DNA from 3 places in the Dermacoccus sp. Tok2021 genome. Region 1 is predicted to be linked to each of the others. Evidence: predicted binding sites of a transcription regulator. Region 1 holds the regulator's gene; each other region holds the start of a gene.

Region 1 (6,984 bases):
CGTCAAACACCCGCGCGCCTACGCTCAGCGGGTCGGTGAAGGAACCTCACCTGCGCTCGCGCGCGAGATCCTGGACGAGCGTCAGCGGTACGAGGAGAAGGTGCTCCTGCGCGTGCGTCTCGCCGAGGGGTTGCCGCTCGACCTGCTCGACGACGCAGGGCGCCGCGCGGTGGCGGGACTCGTCGCGGACGGTCTGCTCGAGGGAACGTCTGCCGTCCGTGACCGTCGGGCCGTGCTCACATTGCGCGGGCGGCTGCTCACCGACACCGTCGTCCGGCGCCTGCTCGACTACTGACCGCCGAACGCGAAGGGCCGGAACGCCACCCCAGAGATGTGACGTTCCGGCCCTTCGCGTGGCCGGGGCGAGTCAGCTGAGCACGCGCAGCTGGAACGGGTAGCGGTAGGGGCGGCCGCTGCTCGCGTTGAGCGCGCCACGGATGTGGCACCACAGGGCAACCACCGTGATGACGAACCACAGCGGGATCGCGACGACGATGCCGATGAACGTGATGGCGAACAGCCAGCCGACCCAGTAGAGCAACCACCAGGAGAGGTTGAAGTTGAACGCCCCGGCGGCGGCTTCACGCACGGCGGGTGACTTGTCCTTGTAGATGAACCACACGATGAGCGGGCCGAGCAGGCTGAGCGAACCGGCCGACACGACGGCCGCGACGAGTGCAGAAAGGTGGGCGACGACAGCGGCGCCCGTCTCGTCGGAGCTCAACTGGCGGGGCGTGACGCCCGCCTCGGTGGGCCGACCGTTGGGGTAGGCGTCGCCGTTGTGGCTCCACTGGGGGTCGGGGGTGGGGTAGGGCTGCTGGCTCATGGTGTCCTCACGACCTCGGCTGCGTAGGTGAACATCGTTCCAACCTCAAAGATGCCCTCCTCATTCCGTCGGCACCATCCTGGGTGACCCTGGTTCGTCCCTGAGGCTGGGGCTTAGGGCGTCACTGCTGCTCGGGGTCGGTGACGAAGTCGATGAGTTCCTCGACACGTCCGAGCAGTTCCGGCTGCAGGTCGGCGTAGGTGCGCACTGTGCCGAGGATCTGCTTCCAGCCGCGCGCGACGTCGGCCTGGCTCTGGTGCGGCCACCCCAGCTCGGCGAGGATGCCGTGCTTCCACGACTGACCCTTGGGGATCGTCGGCCACTTCGACCACCCGAGGCGCTCGGGGCGCACCGACTGCCACACGTCGACGTAGGGGTGACCGACGATGAGCACGTGATCGCGGGCCTGCGGAAGAGCCTGGGCCTCGGCGACGATGCGGGCCTCCTTCGTGCCGGGCACGAGGTGGTCGACGAGTATGCCGAGACGGCGCCCCTTCTCAGGGCGGAAGTCGCGGATGACGGCGGCGAGGTCGTCGACGCCCTCGAGGTACTCGACGACGACGCCCTCGATGCGCAGGTCGTCACCCCAGACCTTCTCGACAAGTTCGGCGTCGTGGCGACCCTCGACGAAGATGCGCGAACCGAGGGCCACGCGCGCCTTGGCGTTCGGGACGGCGACCGAACCCGACGCCGTGCGTCCGGCCTGCACCTTGCGCTCGGCGAGTGCGGCAGCGTCTGCGGGACGCGGGGGAGTGAGGATGACGGGTTCACCGTCGATGAGGAAGCCACCCCCGAGGGCGAAGCCGCGGGTCTTGCCGAAGCGATCCTCGAGGAAGACGACGTGGGTTCCACCCGACTTCTCGACGCGAACGACGGCACCCACGTAACCGCTCTGGGCGTCCTCGACGACGACATCCCGCTCGGCCGGAACCTCACGGGATCGGCCGCGCTTGGGCGCGCGCCAGTCACCGTAGAGGACGTCGGAGCCGTAGCGGTCGTTCATGGCAGTCAGGGTAGGCAAGCCCGACGCGGCACGGGCGGAGGCGCGCTGGACCGACGCAGAAGCGGCGACACCCACGGTCAGGACGAGCGGAGGAAGGTGAGCACCACCGCCACTCGACGGTGCTCGTCGCCGTCGGTGTGCAGATCGAGCTTGCTGAAGATGCGTTGCACGTGCTTCTCCACGGCGCCCTCCGTGACGACGAGGCGCTTCGCGATGCCTCGGTTCGTCAGTCCCTCGGCGATGTGTGAAAACACCTCGTGCTCCCGCGGCGTCAGGGTGTCGAGAACCGATTCCGCCGCGGGTCCTTGAGGGCCTCCCACACGCGCTTGATCGACCATCCGGTCTCCGCCGCCGTCGGGGCATCGGGGAGGGCACGGTCCAGAAGATGGCGCTGCATGGAGCGTTCGGCGTCCGTCATGACGTGAGCGACTCCGAGGCCGCCGAGGACGAGCGGAATGCCGACGAGCACGAACAGCATGCTCAGCCCGCCGGACATGAGGACGGCGAACGCGACGAAGCCCAGCAGGTGGATCCACCAGCCTGCGAACAGGTAGGCGCTGTCGCGCAGTGCCTGGCGTGGGGACCAGCGGAACTCGCGGTCCATCGCCGAGCCGGCGGCATTCGTGGGGACAGGGGCTGTGACGTCTGGAGTGCTCATCTCTTCGACGCTGTGGAGAGGCACGGGGGCACAACCATCCTGCCTGCAGGCTTCTTGACGGTGGGGAAAACCCGACATTCCGGCCCGCCGCGGACGCGACGCCCTGAGCGAACACGCCCGGAAAGATTTGGCACTCGATACCCGTGAGTGCCAACCTTGGGGAAGGTCAAAGGAGGTGTGAAGGCATGAGCAACGAGCGCCGTCTCGAAGTGTTGCGCGCGATCGTGCAGGACTATGTCTCCACGTCCGAGCCGGTCGGCTCCAAGGCCCTCCTCGAACGTCACCAGCTCGGTGTCTCGGCGGCCACGATCCGCAACGACATGGCGGCTCTCGAGGACGAGGGCCTCATCGCCGCGCCGCACACCTCCGCCGGGCGTGTTCCGACCGATGCCGGCTACCGCGTCTTCGTCGACCGCCTCTCTCAGGTGCGTCCGCTCACGCCGAGCCAGCGCCGCGCCATCCAGGCCTTCCTCGCGGAGAGCATCGACCTCGACGACATCGTCGAGCGCACCGCGCGTCTGCTCGCTTCGCTCACCCAGCAGGCCGCCGTCATGCAGTACCCGTCGCTGCGGCGCTCGCGGGTGCGTCACATCGAGTGCCTCGCGATGACGCCGACCCGCGCCATGCTCGTCGTCATCCTCGACTCGGGCCGCATTGAACAGCGCAACGTCGAGTTCGCCCACCCCGTGGCCGAGAGTGACGACTTCGTCGCACGGCTGCGCGAGCGACTCAACGCCGAGACCGACGGCCTTCTTCTCGCGGAGGCGGCCCGCGGCCTGTCGTTGCTGCGCGAAGCGTTCGAGCCCGAGCGGCGCGCTGACGTCGACGCCGTCGTCGAGACGATCACCGCCGTGTTCGGCGAGGAACGTGAGGAGCGTGTCGTGCTCGCCGGTACGGCCAACCTCGCGCGCGCCGGAACAGACGGGCTGCACGTGCAGCCGGTGCTCGACGCACTCGAGGAGCACGTCGTCATCCTGCGCCTCATGAGCAACCTCGCCGAGGATGCCGAAGCCCACGACCAGGTGACGGTCCGCATCGGCGCGGAGAATCCCCACGAGGGCCTGCACTCGACGTCGCTCGTCACCACCTCCTACGGCCCCGACGCCGTGGCGGCCCTCGGCGTGCTCGGACCCACCCGCATGGACTACCCCCAGACGATGGCGAACGTGCGGGCTGTGGCCCGCTACGTCTCACAGCTCATCGAGAGCTGACGCCCGCACACATCCCTTTCCACCCGCTGACGACAAGGACGTTCGTGAACGACTACTACGCCGAACTCGGCCTCTCCCGCGATGCCTCGAGCGAGGAGATCAAGCGCGCCTACCGCAAGATGGCGCGCAAGCTCCACCCGGACGTCAACCCGTCCGACGAGGCGGCGGATCAGTTCAAGCGCGTCGGTCAGGCCTACGCGGTGCTCGGCGACCCCGAGAAGAAGGCCTCCTACGACCAGGGAGTCGACCCGTACGCGCCCGGCGGCGGTGCGGGTGCCGGCTTCGGCGGCGCCGGTTTCAGCTTCAGCGACATCATGGACGCGTTCTTCACCGGCGGAGCAGCGGGCGCCTCGGGTGGCCCGCGCAGCCGCGTACAACACGGCCAGGACGCCCTGCTGCCGCTCGACATCGAGCTGTCCGACGCCGTCTTCGGCGGCGAGGTCGACCTGACGTTCGACACCGCCGTCGTCTGCACGACGTGCCACGGCGACGGTTCGCGCCCCGGCACCGGCAAGCACACGTGTGACGTGTGTGGTGGGGCAGGCCAGACCCAGCAGGTGCAGCGCAGCTTCCTCGGCCAGGTGCTCACCTCGCGTCCGTGCACGGCGTGCGACGGCTACGGCGACATCATCGACAGCCCCTGCTTCGAGTGCGACGGCAACGGCCGCAAGCGCGACACCCGCACCATCAGCATCAAGGTGCCCGCGGGCGTCGACACCGGCACGCGCATCCAGCTGCGCGGCGAGGGCGAGGTCGGCCACGGCGGCGGCCCCGCCGGCGACCTCTACGTCGAGGTGCGCGTCGCGAAGCACCCTATGTTCCAGCGTCAGGGTGACGACCTGCACTGCTCGCTCGAACTGCCGATGTCGGCCGCCGCACTCGGCGCGTCCCTTCCGCTCGAGACGCTCGACGGCCCGCGCGACATCGACATCCAGGCCGGTACCCAGCCGGGCGACGTCGTCACGCTCAAGGGCCTCGGCGTCACGCGCCTGCGTACTGAGAGCCGCGGCGACCTGCTCGTGCACGCCAACGTGCGCACGCCGAGCAAGCTGACGAGCGAGCAGGCCGACCTGCTGCGTCAGTTCGCGGCGTCGCGCGGCGAGGAAACGCCTGCTCCCAAGTTCCAGCCCGTCAACCAGGGCCTGCTCGGCAAGCTGCGTCAGGCCTGGAAGGGCTGACGTGACCGCACATCTGTACTTCGTCGCGCCGGGCACGCTGCGTGAGCAAATGCGGCCCGAGGAGCCGGTCGTGCTCGGCGGTGACGAGGGACGCCACGCGGTCACCGTGAAGCGCATGGCCGTGGGGGAGGAGATCCTCCTCGCCGACGGCGAAGGGCTCCTGGCCCACTGCGTCGTCGCGTCCACAGCCAAGTCGGAACTGACGGCGCTCGTGCAGACGGTGGAGCGCGAGGAGCGCCCGGCCGTCACGTTCACCCTCGTCCAGGCACTCGCCAAGGGCGACCGCGATCTCCAGGCGCTCGAAGCCGCCACCGAGCTCGGTGTCGACCGCGTCGTGCCCTGGAAGGCTGAGCGCTCGATCGTGCAGTGGAAGGGCGAGCGGGCCGCCAAGGCGCACCGTAAATGGGTGGCGCAGGCCGAGGCCGCCACGAAACAATCGCGTCAGGCCACGCCGCCCGTCGTTGACGAGCTCGCGGCGAAGCAGACCGTTGTCCGCCTCGTCGAGGAATCGGCCCTCACACTCGTCCTTCACGAGGACGCCGAGGTCGGACTGAGCGACGTGACGTTGCCCGACGCGGGCGATGTCGTGCTCGTCGTCGGCCCCGAGGGCGGCATCACGCCCGGCGAACTCGACGCGTTCGCCGCTGCGGGCGCCACGAGCGTCCGGATGGGACGCACGGTGCTGCGCTCGTCGTCGGCCGGCCCCGCGGCACTGGCCGCGCTCTTCGCGCGCTCGCGCTGGAGCTGACGCGCCCTAGACTGGAGGCACGATGACAGACGTTCCCGCCACCCAGGCCACCCCCGATTCGTCCAGCCAGACCCGTATCGTCGTCCCGCCGGACGTGTCGATGGTTCAGCTGCTCGGGCCCACCGACCAGCTCCTTCGCACGATCGAGCGCGCCTTCCCGCGCCTCTTCGTCTTCGCGCGGGGCAACGAGCTGACGATCGACGGCCCGGCCGAGGACGCGGCCATCGTCGAGACCCTCGTCGGTGAGTTGCTCACGATGATCGACGCGGGGCACGCGGTGAACCGCGACAACGTCGAGCGTTCCATCGCCATGCTGCGCAGCAAGAACGCGCAGCGCCCCGCCGACGTGCTCACGACGAACATCATCTCCAGCCGTGGCCGGACGATTCGTCCCAAGACGCTGGGCCAGAAGGAGTACGTCGACGCGATCGACAAGAACACGATCGTCTTCGGCATCGGCCCCGCCGGTACGGGCAAGACGTACCTCGCCATGGCAAAGGCCGTGGCGGCGCTGCAGAGCAAGCAGGTCAACCGCATCATCCTGACGCGCCCCGCCGTCGAGGCGGGCGAGCGACTCGGTTTCCTGCCGGGCACACTCAACGACAAGATCGACCCGTACCTGCGCCCCCTCTACGACGCGCTGCACGACATGATCGATCCCGACTCGATCCCCAAGCTCATGGCCGCCGGCACCATCGAGGTGGCGCCGCTCGCGTACATGCGTGGACGCACGCTCAACGACTCGTTCATCATTCTCGACGAGGCCCAGAACACGAGCAGCGAGCAGATGCGCATGTTCCTCACGCGACTCGGCTTCGGTTCGAAGATCGTCGTCACCGGTGACGTCACGCAGGTCGACCTTCCGGGTGGCACGACGTCCGGCCTGCGCGTCATCGAGGACGTGCTCACGGGTGTGGGCGACGTGCACTTCGCGCACCTGAGTAGCGGCGACGTCGTGCGTCACCGCCTCGTGTCCGACATCGTCGACGCCTACGGTCGCTACGACGCCGCTGCCGAGCGTCGTAAGGCGCAGGCCAAGAAGCGCCGCGAGGCACGTGCGAACGACGAGCAGGGAGAACGCGAGTGACGATCGACCTCGCCAACGAGACCGACGTCGCCGTCGATCTCGACGAGATTCACGACTGCGCCCGCTACGCGATGGACGCGATGTTCGTCCACCCCAACGTGGAGCTGTCGATCCGCATCCTCGACGAGGCGGCCATGGAGACCCTCCACGTGCAGTGGATGGATCTCGAGGGCCCCACCGACGTCATGAGCTTCCCCATGGACGAGCTGACACCCGGTCGTGAGGGCGCGCTGAGTGACGAGGGCATGCTCGGCGACATCGTTCTGTGCCCGA
Region 2 (6,984 bases), on a different contig from region 1:
CCGTCGACGACGCGCCCACGCCACAGGTTGAGCCCCACGAGGCGCGCAGCGAACGGGCTGCGCGGACGGCGCACGACCTCGCTCGGCGTGCCGCCGTCGCTGAGGTGACCGCCGTCGAGGAAGACGAGGCGATCGGCGAGGGTGAGCGCTTCGACGGCGTCGTGCGTGACGAGAAGGGTCACGACTTCCTGTTGGTCGCGCAGGCGCTCGCCGAGGAGCGCCCGTAGGTCGTCGCGGCCCCGTGCGTCGATGGCGGACAGCGGTTCGTCGAGCAGGAGGACGCTCGGGTCGAGCGCCAGAGCACGCGCGAGCGCGACTCGCTGGGCTTGGCCGGAGGAGAGTGCGTCCGGACGTCGCCCGGCGAGGTCAGCGGCAAGGCCGACGCGGCTGAGTTCTTCACGCGCTCTCGCTCGCGCAGCCTCTTTCGAGGCCCAGCGGGCCCGCAGCCCGAACGCGACGTTGTCGAGGGCGCTGAGGTGGGGGAACAGGTCACCGCGAGCCGTCATCATCCCGACGCGGCGGGCGCGTGGCGGAAGGTGCCGTGCGCCGTCGTCCCAACGCTCGCCGCCGACGTGGAGGGCGCCCTCGGCGAGGGGCGTGAGTCCGGCGAGCACCTCGAGCAGCGTCGTCTTGCCGCTGCCGTTCGGCCCGAGAACACCGATGACCTCACCGGGTGCGGCGTCGAGCGCAGCGTGGAGGACGAAGTTGCCGCGACGGGTGGTGCCGGCAAGCGAGAGGCCGGTCATCGGCGCTCACCTCCCGCGCCCACCCAGTGACCCCGCAGCAGGGCGAGCAGGACAACGCAGAGGGCGAGCATGAGCGCCGCGAGCGCCGTCGCGGCGTCCTGGCTGATGTCGAGGGCTTGGTAGACGGCGAGCGGCCCCGTCTGAGTGCGCCCGGGGTAACTGCCCGCAAACGTGATCGTGGCCCCGAACTCGCCGAACGCGCGCGCCCACGCGAGCGTCAGTCCGGCGAGGAGGCCGGGCAGCGTCATCGGCACGAGGACGTGGCGCAGCGTGAACCAGCGGGAGGCGCCGAGCACTTCGGCGGTGCGGCTCCAGCGCGCGTCGAGGCCGCGGAACGCGCCCTCGGCGGCGAGGACGAAGAACGGCATCGCGACGAACGTTTCCGCCATGACGACGCGGACCCACGAATAGGGCACCGGCTCGCCCGTCACAGCCGTCACGGCGCGCCCGAGCAGCCCCGAGCGCCCCCACGCATCGAGCAAGGCAACGCCCGCGACGACCGGCGGCAACACGAGGGGCACGGTGACGACGGCCCGCGTCCAGGCGGCGGCGCGGCCACGCAGGCGGGAGAGCCACCAGGCGAGCGGAGTGCCGAAGAAGGCAGCGAGCAGCGCCGACGTCACGGTGGTGCGTAGCGAAAGCCACAAAGCCTCGCGGGCACCGGCAGTCGTGAGGTCGTCGAGGAGGCTGCCCCAGCGCACCTGCGTGAGCAGCGCGACGAGGGGGAGGACGATGAAGAGCAGAGCGACGACGGCGAGTGTCACGAGCACGATCCCGCCGCGGTCACCCGTGCCTGCGCTCCTGCGTGCAGGCGGGGGAGCGCTTGCCGTCTCGTCGCTCATCGTCGTCAGCCGGGCAGGCCGAAGCCGTTGCCCTGCAGGACTCGTCGACCTTCGTCGCTGCGCACGAACTGCGCGAAACCCTTCGCGTCGGCAGTGTCGCTCCACGCCGTGATCGGCAGTGTCGTCGTGACGTTCGAGGCCGTCGGTACCTCGACGCCGCTCACCTTCGAGCGTGCGCTCGAGGCGTCGGTGGCGTACACGAGCGCCGCCTCTGCGTCACCGGCGACGACCTTGGCGAGCGTTGCCTTGACGTCCTTCTCGTAGCTGACGATGTGTGGCGCGACCTTCGCCTTGGTGAGGGCCTTGTGGGCAGCGCGCCCGCACGGCACCTCCTTGGCGCACAGAACGGTGTCGACCTTCGCGAGGTCGGCGAGACCCGTGACGTGCGCTGGGTTCCCGCGGGGCGTGACGATCTCGAGGCGGTTCGTGGCGAACGGCGTCCACGCCTTGCCCTCGGCCAGATCCTTCGGCAGCTTCTTCGGTGCCTCGGTGTCGGCGAGAGCCACCACGTCGGCCGGGGCGTCGTGGGAGAGCTGGGTGACGATCGTCGAACTGGCCGCGAAGCTCACCTCGACGTGGGTGCCGGGGTGGGCCTTCTCGTAGGCGCGCGCCAACGTCGTGAACGACTCCGTGAGCGACGCGGCGGCAAGCACCGTGACGGTCTTGTCGTCGCCCTCCGACGCACGGCAGCCGCCGGCACCCATGGCGAGCGCTGCTGCAACCGGCACACTCATGAGGCGCCATGCCCGTGCCGTCACGCCTCGTCGTCGACCATCAACGAGCGGGCCGTCAGAAGATCCACGGGCGTGAGTTCGGGACGCTTCGGGAGGCGACCGTCACCGGAACTCGTGCCCTTGATACGACGTTCCACCCACGGCGCGAGGTACTGACGCGCCCACTCGGCGTCCTCGGCGACGCGCTGGCGCACCGGCTTCGGAGCCTGCGCCGGCAGGTGGGCGAGCCACTCGCCGGTCGTCGGAAGCCCGAGCGTCCATGCCGCCTGCTGCGCGACGCGCTTGTGGCCTTCGGCGGAAAGGTGCAGACGGTCGACGGACCACATGCGCGGATCGCGCAGGGGGGTCATCGACCACAGATCGAGCACGTAGCAGTCGTGCCGCTGCGCGATACCCCACAGGTTCGCAAGGTGCCACGTGATGCGCGGGCGCAGGCGCGTCATGATCTTCGACGCGGCGGGGTTGACGAGCGTCGCCAGCAGGACGTCGGAGCCGGCCTCCTTGAGGCGGACGACGGCGTCCTCGATGCCGGCCGCGAGATCGTCGAGGTTGACCGACGGGCGCATGATGTCGTTGCCGCCACCCACCATGCTCACGAGGTCGGGCTTCATCGCGAGGGCCGCGTCGAGCTGGGGGCCGATGACGTCCGCGAGTAGTCTGCCGCGCACCGCGAGATTGGCGTACTCGAGCTTCGCGCCCCGCTCCTCCTGCTGCATCGCGATGTCGACGGCGAGGCGATCAGCCCACCCGAGGTAGGCGTCGTCCTCGCGGGGGTCGTGGTCGCTCATGCCCTCGGTGAAGGAGTCACCGATGGCGACGTACCGGTGCCAGAGCAGACCGTGGTGCGTCTGTTCGGATGCCTGAGCCCCGGGCGCGGGGAGGTCGTTCGTCATGCAATACGCCAATCGATCGTGTGGGTTCCGAGCTGCTCCAACAGCTCGTTCGTGCGGCTGAAGGGCTTGCTGCCGAAGAAGCCGCTGCGCGCGGAAAGCGGTGAGGGATGCGCGGATTCGACGGTCGGGGTGTCGCCGAGGTGCGGGGCGAGTGAGCGGGCGTCGCGACCCCAGAGAATGGCGACGAGGGGCTGCTTGCGCTCGACGAGCGCCGTGATGGCCTGCGCCGTGACGTTCTCCCAGCCGTGACCGCGGTGGCTTGCGGGCTTGCCGGGCTGAACGGTGAGGCAGCGGTTGAGCAGGAGCACGCCCTGGTCGGTCCACGCGCTCAGGTCACCGTGTTCCGGCGGCTCGATGCCGAGGTCGTCCTTGAGTTCCGCGTAGATGTTCTGCAGGCTGCGCGGGATCGGGCGGACGTGCGCATCGACGGCGAAGCTGAGCCCGATCGGGTGCCCCGGCGTCGGGTACGGGTCCTGGCCGACGATGAGGACGCGCACGTCCTCGAACGGCTGGGTGAACGCTCGCAGGACGTTCTCGCCCGCCGGCAGGTACCCGCGCCCGGCGGCCACTTCGTCGCGCAGGAACTGCCCGGCAGTGGCGATGTGGTCGGCGACCGGCGCGAGGGGTTCCACCCAGCTGGGATGTACGAGTTCGTCATACGGCTGCGGCATGCCGCCAAATCTATCGCGAGTCGATTCACCGCGCGGCGTGCTCCGAACGGGCCGGAGGCTCGAGCGTCTTGCACGTGGATGGTCGGTTTGGGTGAAGATGCGCGCGACGTCGGCGTCATCTTCAGCCAAACCCGCCATCCACGCGCCTTTGTCCTGGCCCTCGTGTTCGGGCGGGCAGGAGGCGACGATCTACCCTGGTCGCATGCCCGTCATCGAGACCCCTGCAGGTGCCCGCGTCCCCGGTGACGACGAGGCGCCCGGGCTGAGTGAACGAGACCGCGCCATGCTCGCCTTCGAGCGCGAGTGGTGGAAGCTGCCCGGCGCCAAGGAAGCCGCCATCAAGGAGCGCTTCGGCATGAGCGCGACGCAGTACTACCAGCAACTCAACGCCCTCGCCGACACGGCCGAGGCGCTCGCGGCCGACCCTCTGCTCGTCAAGCGCATCCAGCGCCGTCGCGCCTCACGCCGTCGCACGAGCTGAGCGCCCACCCCGACGTGCGTCTGCCGCTGTGAGCGAACACGGCGGTCGCAGCCCCGTCGCCGTTTGCACTCGCAGGGGGCGAGTGCTAATCATGGCCTTAGCACTCTGAACATGAGAGTGACAAAGACCTGACTGCATGAGTGAGGGTTCGGGGCTCGCGCGACATGACCGCGCGAACGATCGGGCTCGTCCGTCGCGGGCGCTGGTGCGGTCACTACGTACGTCACGTGGAGGAGCCACGCACATGGCCAAGACCATTGCTTTCGACGAGGAGGCCCGTCGCGGCCTCGAGCGCGGCATGAACACCCTTGCCGACGCGGTGAAGGTGACGCTCGGCCCCAAGGGCCGCAACGTCGTCCTCGAGAAGAAGTGGGGCGCACCCACGATCACCAACGACGGTGTCTCCATCGCCAAGGAGATCGAGCTCGACGACCCGTACGAGAAGATCGGCGCGGAGCTCGTCAAGGAGGTCGCCAAGAAGACCGACGACGTCGCCGGTGACGGCACGACGACGGCCACCGTCCTCGCGCAGGCCATGGTGAAGGAGGGCCTGCGCAACGTTGCGGCCGGCGCCAACCCGATGGCGCTCAAGCGCGGCATCCAGCAGGCCGTCGACGCCGTGAGCAAGCAGCTGCTCGACCACGCCAAGGAGATCGAGACGAAGGAGCAGATCGCTGCTACCGCGTCCATCTCCGCCGCTGACCCGCAGATCGGTGAGCTCATCGCCGAGGCCATGGACAAGGTCGGCAAGGAAGGCGTCATCACCGTCGAGGAGTCGAACACGTTCGGCCTCGACCTCGAGCTCACCGAGGGTATGCGCTTCGACAAGGGCTACATCTCGGGTTACTTCGTCACCGACACCGAGCGTATGGAGGCCGTCCTCGACGACCCGTACATCCTCGTCGTCAACTCGAAGATCTCGAACATCAAGGACCTGCTGCCGGTTCTCGAGAAGGTCATGCAGTCGGGCAAGCCCCTCATGATCATCGCCGAGGACGTCGAGGGCGAGGCCCTGTCGACGCTCGTGGTCAACAAGATCCGCGGCACGTTCAAGGCCGTTGCCGTCAAGGCTCCGGGCTTCGGTGACCGCCGCAAGGCCATGCTCGGCGACATCGCCATCCTCACGGGCGGCCAGGTCATCTCCGAGGAGGTCGGCCTCAAGCTCGAGACCACCGAGCTCGACATGCTCGGCCGCGCCCGCAAGGTCGTCGTCACGAAGGACGAGACGACGATCGTCGAGGGCGCCGGCGACGACGAGCAGATCAAGGGCCGTGTTGCTCAGATCCGCGCCGAGATCGAGAACTCCGACTCCGACTACGACCGCGAGAAGCTCCAGGAGCGCCTCGCGAAGCTGGCCGGTGGCGTCGCCGTCATCAAGGCCGGTGCCGCGACGGAGGTTGAGCTCAAGGAGCGTAAGCACCGCATCGAGGACGCCGTTCGCAACGCGAAGGCCGCCGTCGAGGAGGGCATCGTCGCCGGTGGTGGCGTCGCGCTCATCCAGGCCACGAAGGACGCCGAGTCGGCCTTCGCCGGTCTCGAGGGTGACGAGGCCACGGGTGCGAACATCGTGCGCGTCGCCGCTGAGGCTCCGCTCAAGCAGATCTCGCTCAACGCGGGTCTCGAGCCGGGCGTCATCGTCGAGAAGGTGCGCGGTCTGACGCCGGGCCACGGTCTCAACGCCGCCACGGGCGAGTACGTCGACATGATCTCCTCGGGCATCATCGACCCCGCCAAGGTGACGCGTTCGGCTCTGGAGAACGCTGCGTCCATCGCGGCGCTGTTCCTCACGACCGAGGCCGTCATCGCCGACAAGCCCGAGAAGAACGCCGGCGGCGACGCTGCGGGTGCGGGTATGGACGGCATGGGTGGCATGGGCTTCTGACGAAGCGCGCATGCGTAGGTTGAGGGTCGTCCGAGCGAATGCGAGGGCGGCCCTCGGCCGTAGCGGAGTGCGAGGAAGAAGCCCAGATAGACATGGGCTTCTGACCCTGGGAGGCGAAGCTTGGGGCTCGGCGAGCGAAGCGAGCTCAGCCCCGGCAGGTGTCAGAAGCCCGAGAAGGAATGGCTTCTGACACCTGCCGGGCTCATCTCTGACGAAGCGGGCGATCACCTTCGGGTGGTCGCCCGCTTCGCTGTGCGCGTCGACCGGCGTGGTGGCGGCACAGTGACGCGTGCCTCACAGCCTATGTGCGACGTCGTCGCACCAGGGCGTTAGGGTAGGCCTGCGCCTCGGCGCTGGGGATTCTGGATCACAAGGAGTACGCACATGGTTCGCACGGCGAACAGGACGACCATCGCTGCGGCTGCGGCCGCGCTCGGAGTGGCTCTGGCGGGGTGCTCGGCGCCCGGGGGCTCCGACGGTGACAAGGCGTCGTCGTCGACGAACCAGATCACGCTGGCAGATGCCGAGCCGGTCGGTCAGTACTACCCGGTAGCCGGTTACGGCGCGACGGGCGTTTCACCTGTGTTCGAGGGTCTCCTGCGTCCGTCGGCGCCGAACGACAAGGAACTTCCCGACCTCGCGCCCGCGCTGGCCGAGTCGAAGCCGAAGGTGAGCGACGGCGGCAAGACGTGGACGGTGCGCCTCAAGAAGGGCGTGACGTTCCACGACGGCAGC
Region 3 (6,984 bases), on a different contig from region 1:
TTCCTCGGATGACATCGGGGTGGACGGTAGGTTCGTTACACGCGCTCGGGCATGGGACACCTGGGGCCAGGAGGCCCCTCCCATGTATCCACCTTCGAGCGCCATGGCCTACTCCCGTCACGGATGTGCGCGGTTCACGGTCAGCGGTTGCGGCCCCCACGGTAACCACACCACGGGGTGCACGGCGAGTTCGGTGCGAGAATGTGGCCATGAGCTCACCCGTAGACGTTCCGATTCGCGACGAAGCCATCAAGCTCGGTCAGCTGCTCAAGTTGGCCAACCTCGTGGAGGACGGCGCCGAGGCGCGCATCGTCATCATTGAGGGCCTCGTGACGGTCGACGGCGAGGTCGACACGCGCCGTAGCGCCCAGATTCCGGTCGGCGCCGTGGTGTGCCTTGAGGACGAGTGCGTGCGCGTCACCCGGCGCTGACAGCCGAACACAGGCGCCTCCGCATCGCCATGTAACCAGGGCCACTCGCAAAGCCGCAACCCCTCGCTCAACGCACCCACGCTGGAAGCAGACCGCGCAGAAAGACGCCCCTCCCGCGAGCTTGCTCGTGGGAGGGGCGTCTTTCAAGCCCCGAAGCGCTCGGAAGACGGCGCGAGGGAGATCAGTGCGTGTGGCCGTGACCTGCCGCGGGTGCCTCTTCGTCTTCCTTCTTCTCGACGACGAGGGTGTCGGTCGTGAGAACCATGGAGGCGATGGAGGCGGCGTTGGTCAGTGCGGAGCGCGTGACCTTGACCGGGTCGATGATGCCGGCTTCGACGAGGTCGATGTAGTCGCCGGTGGCGGCGTCGAGGCCCTGGCCGACGGGCAGTTCGCGCACCTTGGAGACGGCGACGTAGCCCTCGAGGCCGGCGTTCTCGGCGATCCAGCGCAGCGGCTCGGCGATGGCCTTGCCGACGAGCGTGGCGCCGGTGGCCTCGTCACCTTCGAGCTGGAGGGAGTCGAGCGCGGAGGCGGCGTGGATGACGGCGGAGCCACCACCGGCGACGATGCCTTCCTCGATGGCCGCGCGCGTGGCCGCGATGGCGTCCTCGATGCGGTGCTTCTTCTCCTTCATCTCGACCTCGGTGTGGGCACCGACGCCGATGACGCAGACGCCGCCGGCGAGCTTCGCAAGACGCTCCTGGAGCTTCTCGCGGTCCCAGTCGGAGTCCGTGCGCTCGATCTCGGCCTTGAGCTCCTTGACGCGGCCCTCGACTGCGTCGCCCTGGCCGGCGCCGTCGATGATCGTCGTGGAGTCCTTCGTCACCTGGATGCGGCGGGCCTGGCCGAGGACGTCGAGGTCGGCGGCCTCGAGCTTGAGGCCGACCTCCTCGGCGATGACCTGGCCGCCGGTGAGGATGGCGATGTCCTGCAGCATGGCCTTGCGGCGGTCACCGAAGCCGGGGGCCTTGACGGCGACGACGTTGAACGTGCCGCGGATCTTGTTGACGACGAGCGTCGAGAGGGCTTCGCCCTCGATGTCCTCGGCGATGATGAGCAGCGGCTTGCCGGACTGGACGACCTTCTCGAGGACGGGCAGGAGGTCCTGCACGTTCGAGATCTTGCCCTGGTTGATGAGGATGTAGGCGTCCTCGAGGACGGCCTCCATGCGCTCGGGGTCGGTGACGAAGTACGGCGAGAGGTAGCCCTTGTCGAACTGCATGCCCTCGGTGTACTCGAGCTTCGTCTCGGCGGTGGAGGACTCCTCGACCGTGATGACGCCGTCCTTGCCGACCTTGTCGAACGCCTCACCGATGAGGCCACCGATGGTGGCGTCCTGGGCGGAGAGCGAAGCGACCTTGGCGTAGTCGTCCTTGCCGTCGACCGGGCGTGCGTTGGCGAGCAGCTGGTCGTTGATGGCGGTGACGGCCTTGTCGATACCGCGCTTCAGGCCGGCCGGGGCCGCGCCGGCGGCAACGTTGCGCAGGCCTTCCTTGACGAGGGCCTGGGCGAGAACCGTGGCGGTCGTCGTGCCGTCACCGGCGACGTCGTTCGTCTTGGTGGCGACCTCCTTGGCGAGCTGTGCGCCGAGGTTCTCGTACGGGTCTTCGAGCTCGACCTCACGGGCGATGGTGACACCGTCGTTCGTGATGGTGGGGGCGCCCCAGGACTTGTCGATGACGACGTTGCGGCCCTTCGGGCCGAGGGTCACCTTGACGGCGTTGGCGAGCGCGTCGACACCGCGCTCGAGCGACTTACGCGCGTCGTCGTTGAATTCGAGGGTCTTGGCCATGATTCAACCTCTCTGGTTGATGCCGCGCGAGGCGGCGTGGAACGGGAGCCTGCTGCGTGAGTTCACGTGCGGCTGGAGGGAACGCAATGCCCCGGCGGGCCGACGTGGGCCACGGCCGGGGCATGCGCGCACGGAGTGCAATCGTCAGGCGACGACGGCGAGCACGTCGCGGGCGGAGAGGATGAGGAACTCCTCGCCACCGAACTTGACCTCGGTGCCGCCGTACTTCGAGTAGATGACCTTGTCGCCCACGGCGACGTCGACCGGAACGCGGTTGCCGTTGTCGTCCACGCGACCCGGGCCCACGGCGATGACCTCGCCCTCCTGGGGCTTCTCCTTGGCGGTGTCCGGGATGACGAGGCCGGACGCGGTGGTCTGCTCGGCCTCGACGGACTTGACGACGATGCGGTCTTCCAGCGGCTTGATGTTCACCGACACGGTGGCACCTTCCTTGTTGCGACGGTCCGCTCGCGCGGACGTGACGGATGCTTGTCCACCCCTGCCCACGCCACGTGGCGTGGCATGACAGCGCGCAGTGCCGCCTCGCCGTCGCGGGGGTCGAGGTGACGTGCTCGCTGGCACTTACCCAGGGGTGAGTGCTAACTCCGAATTTATTGCTCGGTTAGCACTCGGTCAAGCCGAGTGCCAGGTGGAGGGTCGGCGTTCGCTCAGGGCGCACAGGCGGGGCGGCTCTTGGTTGGAAGTTCGCCTGAAAGAATGAGCCCATGGATGCCGCCGCCGCGCACGCTCTCATGTCCGACGAGGGTCGTGAACTGCTCGCATCGCTGCCGCCCTACGACGAGAAGAACGCCGTCGCGCTCACCTCCCGATTGCGGGATCGGGGCTACTCCCCCGAACTCGTCGCCGCCGCGCTGACGCAGAGCCGATTGCGGGCGAAGGCCGTCACGAAGTTCGGCGCGAATGCCGAGCTGATGTTCTTCACCCCGGACGCCCTCGAGCAGGCCACTCGCTCGGCCGTGGCGGCTCTGCACGCCGAGCGTCTGCGGTCGTCCGGCGCCTCACGCGTGGTCGACGGCGGGTGTGGCATCGGCGCGGACGCCGTCGGTTTTGCTCGTGCCGGCCTCGACGTCATTGCCGTGGAAGCCGACCCGACGACGGCCGAACTCGCTCGCCACAACCTGGCGCCCTACCCCGCCTCACGCGTGGAGACGGGGTTGCTCGAAGACCTCGCACCCGAACTCCGCCGGGAAGCCCCGGACGCCGCGTGGTGGTTCGACCCTGCCCGGCGCATCCCGGGCGTTGCCGACATCCACGGCCGAACCAAGCGAACCTTCTCCCTGGCCGCGCTCTCGCCCGACTGGGAACTCGTCCAGCAACTCGCCGCTGATGCCCCGGCTGCCGGCGCCAAACTCTCCCCCGGCCTCGCGCACGGCGACATCCCGCCCGACTGCGAGGCGGAGTTCGTCTCGTACGCCGGCGACCTCGTCGAAGCGACGCTTTGGTGGGGCCAGGCCGTTCGCGACGAAGGCACGACGGCGACGATCGTGCGGCCGACCGACAAGCGCGCCGACGGTTCCGCCAACGCAGACAGCAGCGGCGACAGCGTCGAGCTTCGCCACGTCACGAGGCCCGACGCTGCCGACGCCTCGGGGGCCCTCGCGCGTCGCGCCGACCTCGGCGCCTTCTTCTACGAGGCCGACAAAGCGTTAACGCGTAGCGGTCTCGTCGGCGCGTTGCTCAACGCCGTCGACGGGCGCGAGTTCACGGCCGGGTACGGGTACGTCACCGCCGACGCGCTCACCGACATCGGTCTTCTCGGGCGCGCATACCGGGTGCTCGACGCCGTTCCGCTGCACGTCAAAACACTCCGCTCCTACCTGCGCACGCACGACGTCGGACGCCTCACGATCAAGAAGCGCGACGTCGACCTCGACGCCGACGCCCTGCGTCGCCAACTGAAGCTCAAGGGCTCCCGGGCCATGACAGTCGTGCTCGTCAACCTCGACGGCGCGCGTGCTGCCCTCGTCGTGGAGCCTGCCTGACCTGACCTGCCACAGGTCGCACCTGGACGACCGCCGCTGCCCCCGAACTGAACCCGCCCCCTGACTCAAGGCGCTGGAGCTTCAAACAGCGCGCAAAGTCACGAACAGGCCGAGTCGCCCACCTTGTTGTCACCGACGGCAACCGGCAGCGTGCCGCCCGCCTTGGCCTTGCCCGCAAGGATGTCCGCGAGCGCCGCGAACGTCGACGGCGTGTCGCCGTACGTCGCGAGACCGACGGCTCCGGCCGGTCGCGAGGCGAGGACGTACGGGGTGTCGAGCGCGACCTGAACGCCGGCCTTCGTCGAGGAACCGGCACCCGAACCACCAGCGGAATCGGCTTCCGAGCCGCCGTCGGCCGACGCCTTACCTGCGTTGTACGACCCACCGGCGATGAGCGAGACGCGTGTGCCGGACGAGCCGACCGTGATGCCGCGGGCCGTGAGGGCCTTCGTCAGTTCCGCGCGGTCGGAGGTCGATCCGCCGTCGAGGCGGACGCCCTTGCCGACGAGCGGCTTGTCGCATGAGCCACCGAGCTGGGTGATCGACTCTCGCGCGAACTGCTCGGCGTCCTTGCCGTGCGCGCCGACGACATTCGTCGCCGGAGCCTTGACCTGCTGGTGCCGCGTCGTCGCGACGATACGGGCAGCCGATTCCACGAGCCGTTCGCGCGTCAGCTCACCCGAGGCCACGGCCTTCTCGATGGCGGCGACCGACGCGGTGGCGTTGGCCGGCATGAGCACGACGTCGGCGCCCGCCTTGAGCGCGGAAACGGCTGCGGCACCGCCCTTGTCGAATTTCTTCACGATGGCGCCCATGTTCATGCCGTCGGTCACGACGAGGCCCTTGAAGCCGAGCTTGTCGCGCAGTTCGCCCGTGACCACCTTGTTGGACAGGGTCGAGGGCACGTTCGGGTCGATGTCCTTGAGCACGATGTGCGCCGTCATGACGGCGGGCGCCCCCGCCTTCACGGCGTTGGCAAACGGCACCCAGTCGCGCTTGGTGAGCGCCGAGACCGGCTGCGACTGCACCGCGTAGTCGACGTGGGTGTCCGTCGTCACCGAGCCGTGGCCCGGGAAGTGCTTGATGACCGGCACGAGACCGGCCTCCTGGAAGCCCTTGACCTGCCCGTTCACCGCGTGCGAGACGCGCTGCGGGTCGCTGCCCGGCGAGCGGACGGCGATCGTCGGATCCTGCGGGCCGACCGTGACGTCCGCGTCGGGGGCGAACACCATCGTCACGCCGAGGGCTCGTAACTCCTGGCCCTGGCCCTTGGCGATCTTCGCGGCGAGTTCGGCGTCATCCGCGGCGCCGTATGCCATACCGCCGGGCAGCTGCGTGACGGGCGCCTTGATGCGCGCGACGGGGCCGCCCTCCTGGTCGATGCCGATGACGGCGGGCCACGAGCGTCCCGTGTCCTTCATCGCCTGCTGCGCGGCAGAGGTGATGGCGGGCAGGCCCGCCGTGACATCCTGCGGCACGTTGTCGCCCATGATGATGACGCCGCCGAGGCCGTCCTTGCGGATCGCTTCCGCCGCGGCGTCGCGCTGAGAACCCGGGTAGTACCCGACGATGACCTGCCCCGCGAGCTGCTTCGTCGTGAGCTTCGCGACGTCCCTCTTCGCCTGGGCGAGTTCGGCCTGCGTCGGCAGTCCGGCGTCGGCGCTCGTCCGATTTTGGCCCTGGGAGGAGCTGCCGGACCCGCTCTTCGAGGAGCTCGAAGCGCCGGTCGAGGGCTTGTCTCCGTCGGACGAGCCGCCGCTGCAGCCGGCGAGGGCGAGCGCGCCCGTGGCGGCGAGCGCCGTCAGGCGCACCCGAAGCGTGGTCGTGGCAGACATCGTGGTCGTCATCCCATCACCTGTCCGATCGGCATCGAGGAGTCAGCGGGCACATCGAGCGCGGACGGCTCGATGCCCTTCGCGACGAGGTGTGCCCCGAGCGTGGCCACCATGGCGCCGTTGTCGGTGCACAGGCTGAGTTTCGGCACGCGGATGGCGATGCCGGCCCTGCCGCAGCGTTCTTCGAGCAGCGCACGCAGACGGGAGTTGGCCGAGACGCCGCCGCCGACCATGAGGTTGTTGCACTCGTAGTCGCGGCAGGCCATGACGGCCTTCTTCGTGATGATGTCGACGACGGCTTCCTGGAAGGACGCGGCGACGTCGGCGACGGGCACCGGTTCACCGGCGGCTTCGCGGGTGGCGACCCAGCGCGTCACGGACGTCTTGAGGCCGGAGAAGCTGAAGTCGTAACGGTGCTTCTCGAGGTCCTTCTTCGTCGAGAGCCCGCGTGGGAACGCGATGGCCTTAGGGTCTCCGCCCTGGGCTGCCCTGTCGATGTTCGGGCCGCCCGGGTAGGGCAGGCCAAGCACGCGGGCGACCTTGTCGAACGCTTCGCCGCACGCGTCGTCGATCGTGTTGCCGAGGCTGCGCACGTCGGTGGCGATGTCCGGCACGTAGAGCAGGTTCGTGTGCCCGCCGGAGACGAGCAGACCCATGGTCGGCTCGGGCAGCGGGCCATGGTCGAGGATGTCCACGGCCACGTGCGCGGCGAGGTGGTTGACGCCGTACAGCGGCTTGTCGAGGGCCACGGAGAGGGCCTTCGCGGCGGCGACACCGACCATGAGCGCGCCGGCGAGGCCGGGCCCCACGGTGACGGCGATGGCGTCGACGTCGGTGAGCTTCACTCCGGCGGTGTCGCACGCGCGACGCAGTGAGGGCAGCATTGCCTCAAGGTGGGCGCGGCTCGCGATCTCGGGCACGAC

What was found. Region 1 encodes HrcA, which represses chaperone genes, less so after heat shock. Its sites were predicted from a motif close to TTNGCACTCGNNNNNNNCGAGTGCNAA; they were not measured.
Region 2: groL (chaperonin GroEL) is a predicted target of HrcA. The motif match lies at 4,430-4,456, and genes of this name have one in related genera.
Region 3: groES (co-chaperone GroES) is a predicted target of HrcA. The motif match lies at 2,846-2,872, and genes of this name have one in related genera.

The regions. Positions count from the first base shown of each region.
Region 1 covers NZ_JAGTHU010000006.1:104,447-111,430, reverse strand. The annotation lists gene hemW (radical SAM family heme chaperone HemW) at 1-295, shown strand, start outside; gene K9D12_RS05530 (DUF4870 domain-containing protein) at 368-826, opposite strand; gene K9D12_RS05525 (DUF3097 domain-containing protein) at 948-1,829, opposite strand; gene K9D12_RS05520 (LuxR C-terminal-related transcriptional regulator) at 1,907-2,083, opposite strand; gene K9D12_RS05515 (sensor domain-containing protein) at 2,101-2,487, opposite strand; gene hrcA (heat-inducible transcriptional repressor HrcA) at 2,673-3,698, shown strand; gene dnaJ (molecular chaperone DnaJ) at 3,743-4,876, shown strand; gene K9D12_RS05500 (16S rRNA (uracil(1498)-N(3))-methyltransferase) at 4,878-5,624, shown strand; gene K9D12_RS05495 (PhoH family protein) at 5,647-6,711, shown strand; gene ybeY (rRNA maturation RNase YbeY) at 6,708-6,984, shown strand, end outside.
Region 2 covers NZ_JAGTHU010000001.1:67,091-74,074, reverse strand. The annotation lists gene K9D12_RS00330 (ABC transporter ATP-binding protein) at 1-746, opposite strand, end outside; gene modB (molybdate ABC transporter permease subunit) at 743-1,588, opposite strand; gene modA (molybdate ABC transporter substrate-binding protein) at 1,594-2,346, opposite strand; gene K9D12_RS00315 (SGNH/GDSL hydrolase family protein) at 2,343-3,215, opposite strand; gene K9D12_RS00310 (uracil-DNA glycosylase) at 3,212-3,886, opposite strand; gene K9D12_RS00305 (DUF3263 domain-containing protein) at 4,089-4,367, shown strand; gene groL (chaperonin GroEL) at 4,612-6,249, shown strand; gene K9D12_RS00295 (ABC transporter substrate-binding protein) at 6,634-6,984, shown strand, end outside.
Region 3 covers NZ_JAGTHU010000002.1:7,252-14,235, reverse strand. The annotation lists gene shbA (RNA polymerase sigma factor ShbA) at 1-15, opposite strand, end outside; gene K9D12_RS02085 (RNA-binding S4 domain-containing protein) at 210-431, shown strand; gene groL (chaperonin GroEL) at 613-2,223, opposite strand; gene groES (co-chaperone GroES) at 2,368-2,661, opposite strand; gene K9D12_RS02070 (class I SAM-dependent methyltransferase) at 2,949-4,226, shown strand; gene K9D12_RS02065 (glycoside hydrolase family 3 protein) at 4,325-6,073, opposite strand; gene tsaD (tRNA (adenosine(37)-N6)-threonylcarbamoyltransferase complex transferase subunit TsaD) at 6,070-6,984, opposite strand, start outside.